2 regions of the Kitasatospora sp. NPDC001539 genome follow, and region 1 is predicted to be linked to the other one. Evidence: riboswitches for the same ligand, from Rfam matches in the RefSeq annotation. Region 1 holds a riboswitch; the other holds the start of a gene.
What was found. A riboswitch is a leader RNA that binds a small molecule or an ion and turns the genes downstream of it on or off. The one in region 1 is predicted to bind magnesium.

Region 1 (4,253 bases):
AGGGCAGCAGCACCCCGGCGAGCACCTGGACGAACTGGGTGATCAGGCCCTGGGTGTAGCCGTTGGACAGCAGGGTGATCGCGGCGGCCACGACGACCAGGCCGGCGTGGACGCCGTAGAAGCCCTTGGCGCCCCGGACGCCGCGGTGCAGCGAGTGCTTGATGCCGAAGACGTCGCCGATCGCGTAGGCGGTGGACAGCGAGACGGCGAAGGCACCGATGACGGAGGCGTCCAGCAGGGCGATCGCGAACAGCACGCCGGCCAGTCGGCCGGCCGTGGCCTCGATGCCCTCGGCCAGGGCGGCGGCGTCGGAGAACCGTCCGAAGCCGTCGGTGCCCGCGAAGGCCGCCGCCGTGAGGCCGATCAGCGCGGCCGCGCCGACGATGACCACGGCGATCCCGATCCACAGGTCGACCTTCTCGTAGGTCATGAAACGCGGGGTGATCCGCTTGTCGATGACGTACGACTGCTGGAAGAACAGCTGCCAGGGGGCGACGGTGGTGCCGACGATGGAGATGACGACCATCATGACCGCCGCGAGCTGGCCGGAGCCGCCGGGCAGGGCGGGCGTCACGAAGTCGTGGGCCATCTGCGAGGTCTTCGGGTGGAGGAGGAAGTAGACCGGCACCAGCAGCAGGGAGCCCGCGCAGAGGGTGATGGCGACCCGTTCGAAGCGCCGGAAGGAGCCGGTGAAGGCCGAGGCGATGATGATCGCGGCGGCCAGGACCACCGAGGCCGCCTTGGGCAGGCCCAGGTAGCCGGCGGCGAGCGTGACCCCGATGAACTCGGTGACCAGGGTCAGCGCGTTCAGCAGGAAGAGGTCGATCACGCTGAACGCGCCCCAGAACCGGCCGAAGCGCTCCAGGATCAGCCGGGCGTGGCCGACCCCGGTGACGGCGCCGAGGCGCAGCACCATCTCCTGGTTGACGTACAGCACGGGGACGAGCAGCAGCAGGGTCCACAGCAGCTGGGTGCCGTAGTTCTGCCCGGCCTGGCCGTAGGTGGAGAAGGCGCCGGCGTCGTTGTCGCCGACCATCACGATCAGGCCGGGGCCGATGACGGCCAGCAGGGTCCTGAACCGCGCGGAGAGCCCGTGGCGCGGGGCGGTGTCGTCGAGCCGGAGGGTGCCGAGCGCGCCCTTGATGTCGCCGACGTGGGCGTCGTCCAGGACGGCCTGGCCGGCGGCGGAGGTGGTGGGGGAAGCGCCGGGAACCGCGGGGAACGTCGGGTCCAGCATCGCATTGGTCATGGCAGGGCCTGCCTCCCTGCCCCTCGGCGAGGGGCGTCAGGGGACACGCGGCAGCACTCCTCCCGCTGGGCGCACGCCGCCGTCCCCGCACGGCGGCGCCGGGCAGCGGCGGCCGTGCGGGCATGACGGATCGTCAGGCGCCTTGCGTCCGCGTGCGGTCGAGCAGCGGGCGAGGCGCCTGGTGGGGATGTGCGGGGGAGGTCGTCACCGCGTGCCGGAGGTGTTCGAGAGCATGCGGGGGTAGGGGCGACTGTGGCCCGGACTACTGCAGTCCATGATCTCGCCTCCTCCCGGCCGGGGGCGCACCGACTGTGCGCCGCATCGCGACACGGCAAGGAGCACACCGGTCGCGGCGGACCGGTACACCCCAACTCGTCAGAGCTTTGGCACTCCACGGCGTGTCCGGCCGGTCGGCCGGAAGCCACTTGGGGTCAACCCTTAGGTCGGGAGGACCTGTCCTGAACCTGGGCGTCTCTCGACGTCGTCGGGTCAGTGGCCTGTGTCCGTGAAGACGCCTCACCGAACGAGGTGCCTCGTGAAACCTCACACAGCATAGCCCGGCCGGAGAGCGGGCCCGCCGCCTTCCGTCCGCTCCTCGACACCTTTGTAGAACCTTGACCGGTCCGCGCCTGCTGCGCCTTCCCCATCCCGGCATATATAGTTCACCGACATATGCAGCTGAACAGCTCACGAGGGGGAAGTGTGTCCTACACCGATCCGACCCGGTCCGAGCCCGTCCTGCGCCTGACCGGGGTGTCCCGGGTGCACGGACGCGGCGCCGCCGAGGTGCACGCCCTGCGCGGGGTCGACCTGACCGTCCACGCCGGCGAGTTCGTCGCCGTGATGGGTCCGTCCGGCTCTGGGAAGTCGACCCTGCTGACCCTGGCCGGCGGACTGGACCTGCCCACCCGCGGCGAGGTGCTGGTCGAGGGCGTCACGCTCGGCGACCTCAGCCGCGGCCGGCTCGCCGACCTGCGGCGGCGCTCCGTCGGGTACGTCTTCCAGGACTACAACCTGATCCCGGCGCTCACCGCCGCCGAGAACATCGCCCTGCCCCGCGAACTCGACGGAGTCCCGGGCCGCGCCGCGCGCCGGGAGGCCCTGGCCGCGCTGGAGGAGTTGGGCATCGGGGAACTCGCCGACCGCTTCCCCGACGACATGTCCGGCGGCCAGCAGCAACGGGTCGCCATCGCCCGGGCGCTGATCGGCGAACGCCGCCTGGTGCTCGCCGACGAACCGACCGGAGCACTCGACTCGGCCACCGGTGACGCGGTGCTCGCCGTCCTGCGCGCCCGCTGCGACGCCGGGGCGGCCGCCATGATGGTCACCCACGAGGCCTCGCACGCCGGTTGGGCGGACCGGGTGGTCCACCTCCGGGACGGCGCGATCGCCTCGGAGAGCACCGGTCGCCGCTCCGGCGGCTGCCCGGCAGCCGTCCACCGACCCAACCCCCTGGGGGAGGTGGCGCGTTGAAGCTCGGAGCGTGGAAGGTCGCACTGCGGATCGCCCGCCGCGACGCACTGCGCGCCAAGGGCCGCAGTGCGCTGGTCCTGGCCATGATCGCGCTGCCCGTGCTCGGGGTCACCGGTGCCGACGTCGTCCACCGCAGCGGGCAGCTCACCCCGGCCGAGCGGGTCGAGCGGGTGGTCGGCGGAGCGGACGCCCTGGTCACCGGACTCAGCCCGGGCCGGACCGTCGAGCAGGCCCCGATCGCCGAGGACGGCGCCTTCGCGCTCGACCCCAAGCCGGGGCAGCCGCCGACGGCCGAGCAGCAGCGGGCCGCGAGCACCGACCCGGCCGAACTGGTCGGCTCGTTGCTGCCACCCGGCAGCCGGCTCACGCCCGCCCGCACCGGGCCGGAGACCGGCGCGAACTCGCCCGAGGGCCTGGTCCGCACCCTCACCACCGAGGCCGACCTCGGCGACCCGGTCTGGCGCGGCCGGCTGGACGTCGTCGGGGGACGCACACCCGCCGCCCCGCACGAGGCGGCCGCCACCCGGGCCTTCCTGGACCGTGCCGGGCTCGGGCTCGGCGGCACCACCACCGTCCAGGGGCTGGAGCGGACCACCTTCACCATCACCGCCGTCGTGGAGCACCCGGACGACCTCGGCCGGGTCGAACTCGTGGCCCGGCCGGGCGAGTTGCTCGACCCGCTGACGGCCGCCGCGGAGCCCGGACAGCCCGCCGCCGAACGCGCCCCGGACCGGCACGACGCCTGGCTGGTTCGCATGCCGAGCGGCGCCGCCCTGGACTGGACCGCCGTCCAGCGGTTCAACGCCCACGGCTACACCCTCACCGCGCGCTCCGTCGCCCTCGACCCGCCGCCGAACCGGGCCGTCCCGTACTACCGCGACTCCACCCGCTCCAGCGGCCCGGCCACGGGCGGTGACACCAGGGTCGTGGTCGCCACCGTCACCGGGATGGCGCTGCTGGAGGTCGCCCTGCTCGCCGGGCCCGCCTTCGCGGTCGGCGCCCGCCGCTCGCGGCGGCAGCTCGCCCTGCTCGGCGCGGCCGGCGGCGGCCGCACCCACGTCGGTGCGGTGGTCCTCGGCGGCGGCCTGGTCCTGGGCGCGGCCGGCGGAGTGCTCGGCGTGGCCCTCGGCACCGCTCTGGTCGCCGCACTGCGCCCGCTCGTCGAACAGGTCGGCGGTGCCCGCTTCGGGCACTTCGCCCTGCCCCCGCTGGACCTCCTCGCGATCGCCGGGATCGGCCTGCTCACCGCACTGCTCGCGGCCGCACTGCCCGCTTGGCAGGCCGCCCGCCGCAGCGTCACCGCCGGCCTCACCGGGCGGGACACCGTCCGGTCGCCCAGCCGGGTGGTCACCCTGCTCGGCACGGCCCTGGTCCTCGGCGGCGGCGCCCTCGCGATGTACGGCGCGGGAGCTGTGCAGCACGGCATGCCCGTGGTGAGCACCTACGACGAGCGCACGGTGACCGTGCTCGGCGGCTCGATCACCGCCGAACTCGGCCTGCTCGCCTGCACCCCGGCCCTGATCGCGATGGT
Region 2 (4,253 bases), on a different contig from region 1:
CGGCTGCGCGAACTGCGGCGCCGGCGCGGGATGACGCTGGCGGAGCTCGCCGAGCGGACGGGCATCAACGAGAGCACGCTGTCCCGGCTCGAGGGCGGCAGCCGCAAGCCCACCCTGGAGCTGCTGCTGCCGCTCGCCGAGGTCCACGCCGTCCCGCTCGACGAGCTGGTGGGCGCACCCCGCACCGGCGATCCGCGCATCCACCTGCGGCCGGTGGTCCGGGACGGGATGACGTACGTGCCGCTCAGCCGCCCGGGCGGCGTCCAGGCGCACAAGCTGCTGATCCCCCCGCGACCGGGCGGCGAACTGGAGTTGAAGACCCATGACGGGTTCGAGTGGGTCTACGTGCTCAGCGGCCGGCTGCGCCTGCTGCTCGGCGACCGGAGCCTGGTCCTCAAGGCGGGCGAGGCCGCCGAATTCGACACCCACGTGCCGCACTGGCTCGGGCCGGACGGCGACCGGGCCGTCGAGCTCCTGGTCCTCTTCGGACACCAGGGCGAGCGGGCCCACCTGCGAGCCCGATCCACCTGACGTTCCGTCAACTTCATGGGCGGGCAATTCGGTTCGCGCACCGGGCGGTCGCCGACCGGACCGCCGCGCCGCTCCGCCGGACGCACGCCGGGCGGCGCCCCCACTGGCCGGTCCACGGTCAAGCCCCGGTCAAGGATTACGCCGCAGGGGTCATCACCCCCTATCCTGGGGCCGATTCGAACAGACACCTCGTTCGGTGAGGCGTCTTCACGGACACAGGCCACTGATCCCACCCGTCGAGAGACGCTCCGGATCAGGACAGGTCTCCCCGGCTCAAGGGGTGACCCCAAGTGGCTTCCCGTCGGACACCGACCAGGGACACGCCGTGGAGTGCCAAAGCTCTGACGAGTGGGGGTGCCCGGGCGGTGACGTCGGTCTCCCCCTGCCGCGCCGCCGCGCCCCGATGCGCGGCCGAGACCGGGAGGAGGGCGTGATGGACGAAAGTCCTGGCCATAGTCGGCCCTTCCCCGTGCCGCACTCGCCGTCCTCGCCGTCCCACCGCCGCCCGAGACGCCCCGCCCTTCCCTGACCCGATCCGGTCCGCTCCGCCCTGCCGCCCGCCCCGGGCGCGGGCGGCCCCGGCGCATGCCCGCCACCGGCTCCGCGGTCACGGACGGCCGCGGCGCGCCGCCGGGTGGCCCGATGCCCCGTCCTGCCGGGGCGAGGGGGTTCCCATCATGGCCGCCGCCACGCTGTTCACGTCCGCCACCGCCCGGCTGCGCGACCGCACCGTCGCCGCCGAGCGCCGCACCGCCGTCACCCGCACCGTCCGGTCGTCGCTCGTCTCGCTGGCCGGGCTGGTCGGCGGGCCGGTCGCCAACCAGGCCGGTGAGGAGGTGGGCCGCGTCGTCGACGTGGTCGCCCGCCTCTACGGGGCGGAGCCGTACCCGCCGGTCACCGGCCTGATCATCCGGATCGGCCGGCGCCGCACCTTCATCGCCGCCGACGCCGTCGACCGGATCATGACCGGGCGGGTCCGGCTGCGCACCGCCCGGCTCGACCTGCGGGAGTTCAACCGCCGCCCCGGCGAGGTGCTGCTCGCCCGCGACGTGCTCGACCACCAGCTCGTCGACGTCGACGGCGTCCAGGTCACCCGCGCCGCCGACCTCTACCTGGCCCCACTGGCCGCCCGCACCGTGCTGGTGGGCGTCGACGTCTCGCTGCCCACCCTGCTGCGCCGCCTCGGCCCGCGCCGCTGGCAGGTCCGGCCCACCCCGGAGCGCGTCCTCGACTGGCGCTCCGTCGCCCCGTTCGGCGAGCAGGCCACCCACGGGCCCGCCGAGGTACGGCTGCGCGCCTCCCGCTCCGCGCTGCACCGGCTGCGTCCGGCCGACCTCGCCGACATCCTGGAGGACCTCGGCCGGCACGAACGCCAGCAGCTGCTCGGCTGGTTGGAGCCGGAGCAGGCGGCGGACGCGCTGGAGGAGATGGAACCCGCCGAGCTGGAGAACCTGCTGCGCGAGGTGCCGCCCGAGCACGCCGCCCGGCTCGTCGACGAGATGGAGCCGGACGAGGCGGCCGACGCCCTGCGCGACCTCGCACCGGGCGAGCGCGAGACCCTGCTCGCCAGGATGCCCGAGCCCGAGGCCGCCGAACTGCGCTCGCTGCTCGCCCATCGCGAGGGCACCGCGGGCGGTGCGATGACCACCCTGCTGGTCACCGCCGGCCCCGCGCACACCGTCGCCCAGGTGCGGGCGGAACTCGCCGCGCAGGCAGAACACCGCACCGACATCGACGCGGTCGCCGTACTGGGCGAGGACGGCCGGCTGCTCGCCGACATCCCGCTGTTCGACCTCGCCGTCGCCGAGGACACCGCCGTGGTCGGCGATCTCGTCAGCTGGCTGGGCCAGTTCGGCCCGCCGGTGACCGTCCGGCCCGACACCCGCCTGCCCGAGGCCGCCGACCGCCTGGTCGCGGCCCGGGCCACCTCCCTGCTCGTCGTCGACGACTCCGGGCGCCCGCTCGGCCGGGTCCTGGCCGACGACATCCTCGACTCGCTGCTGCCCGAGCGCGGGCGCCTGCACTTCCGGAGGCTCCTCAAGTGACCCGCGACCTCGACACTGCCCGCGACCTCGGCACTCCCCGGGACACCGCCCAGCCCCGGGACACCGACCAGCCCCGGGACGCCGCCACCCGCCCGGACACCGCCGGCCGCCGCCGGGGCCTGCGCCGACTGGCCGCCGTCGCAATGGTGGCCGGGCCGGGTCTGGTCGCCGCCAACGCCGGCAACGACGCCGCGGGCATCGCCACCTACGCCAGCGCCGGCTCCCAGTTCACCTACGGGACGCTGTTCTTCATGGTGCTGGTCACCGTCGCCCTGGTGATGGTGCAGGAGATGGCCGTCCGGCTCGGCGCCCACACCGGCAAGGGCCTGGGCGCGCTGATCCGCGAGCAGTTCAGCCTGCGGCTGACCGCCCTCGCGGTGTTCTGCCTGCTGCTGGCCAACACCGGCCTGGTGGTCAGCGAGTTCGCCGGCATCGGCGCCGCCTTCCAGCTCCTCGGCGTGCCCAAGTGGGCGGTCATCCCGCCGGCCGCGGTGCTGCTCTGGTCGCTGGTGCTGTTCGGCTCGTACAAGTGGGCCGAGCGGATCTTCCTGGTGATGTCGCTGGCGTTCTTCGCCTACCCCGTCGCGATGGTCCTCGGCCACCCCGACTGGGGGCAGGTCGGCGAGCACCTGGTGGTGCCGCACCTGGAGCCCGGCAAGGACTTCATCCTGCTGGCCGTCGCCCTGATCGGCACCACCGTGAGCCCCTACATGCAGTTCTACGCCGCGGCCGGCGTGGTCGACCGCGGCGTCAAGCCCGCCGACTACAAGCTGATCCGGGCCGACGCCGTACTCGGCGCGGTGTTCGCCTGCGTGATCAGCCTGACCATCATCATCGCCACCGCCTCCGCGATCGGCGGCACCGGCCCGCTGGAGTCCGCCGCGCAGGCCGCCGAGGCCCTCAAGCCGGTCGCCGGGCACGGCGCCGAGCTGCTCTTCGCCTTCGGCCTGATCGGCGCCTCCGCGCTGGCCGGCGCGGTGGTGCCGCTCTCGGCGAGCTACGCCATCGGCGAGGCGGCCGGCGTGGAGCGCTCGGTGTCCCGCAGCTTCCGCGACGCGCCGCTCTTCCTCGGGCTGTTCACCGCCCAGATCGTCCTCGGTGCCGTCGTGGCGCTGACCCCGGTGGACGTCATCCAGTTGCTGATCGGCACCCAGGTACTCCAGGGCCTGATCAGCCCGATCGTCCTGGTCTACCTGCTGGTCCTCACCAACCGCCGCGCCGTGCTGGGCGACGCCGCCAACGGCCCCCGCTACCGGATCGCCGCCACCGTCGTGGTGGTCGGCGTCGCCGCCATGTCGACGATCCTGCTCGCCCAGACCGTCCTCGGCTGGTTCGGCCTCGGCTGACCCCGCCGGGGGGTGACCGACCGGCATCCGGCACCCCGGCGCCCGAGCGCCCGTCGGCTCTCCGGGCTCAGCGGCCCGCGGGCACCCGGAGCGTGCCGTAGCGTTGCATGCGCTGCCAGCGGAGCCGGGAGCCCGCGAGCGCGGTGAACACCGACTGGATCACCACCAGGTACATCAACTGCCGGTGGACGAACTGCTGGAGCGGCAGGCTCCACAACGGCCCGCGCCGATCCCTGGCGGGCCGGGCGCTGCGCCGGTGGCGACTGTTCAGCGCCGACACTCGGCGGATTGTCACACCCTCCTGAGGTCGCCGAACCGCAACGGGCTCGGC

Region 2: linked by a shared signal. The riboswitch ahead of ABT247_RS20910 (magnesium transporter MgtE N-terminal domain-containing protein) and the one ahead of ABT247_RS22830 (NRAMP family divalent metal transporter) in region 1 are both predicted to bind magnesium.

Annotation. Positions count from the first base shown of each region.
Region 1 covers NZ_JBEPAK010000160.1:10,582-14,834, forward strand. Annotated here, with positions in the region: gene ABT247_RS22830 (NRAMP family divalent metal transporter) at 1-1,249, opposite strand, end outside; M-box (ykoK) riboswitch at 1,609-1,784, opposite strand; gene ABT247_RS22835 (ABC transporter ATP-binding protein) at 1,922-2,722, shown strand; gene ABT247_RS22840 (FtsX-like permease family protein) at 2,719-4,253, shown strand, end outside.
Region 2 covers NZ_JBEPAK010000135.1:8,696-12,948, reverse strand. Annotated here, with positions in the region: gene ABT247_RS20915 (helix-turn-helix domain-containing protein) at 1-531, shown strand, start outside; M-box (ykoK) riboswitch at 713-892, shown strand; gene ABT247_RS20910 (magnesium transporter MgtE N-terminal domain-containing protein) at 1,209-2,576, shown strand; gene ABT247_RS20905 (NRAMP family divalent metal transporter) at 2,573-3,922, shown strand; gene ABT247_RS20900 (hypothetical protein) at 3,990-4,202, opposite strand.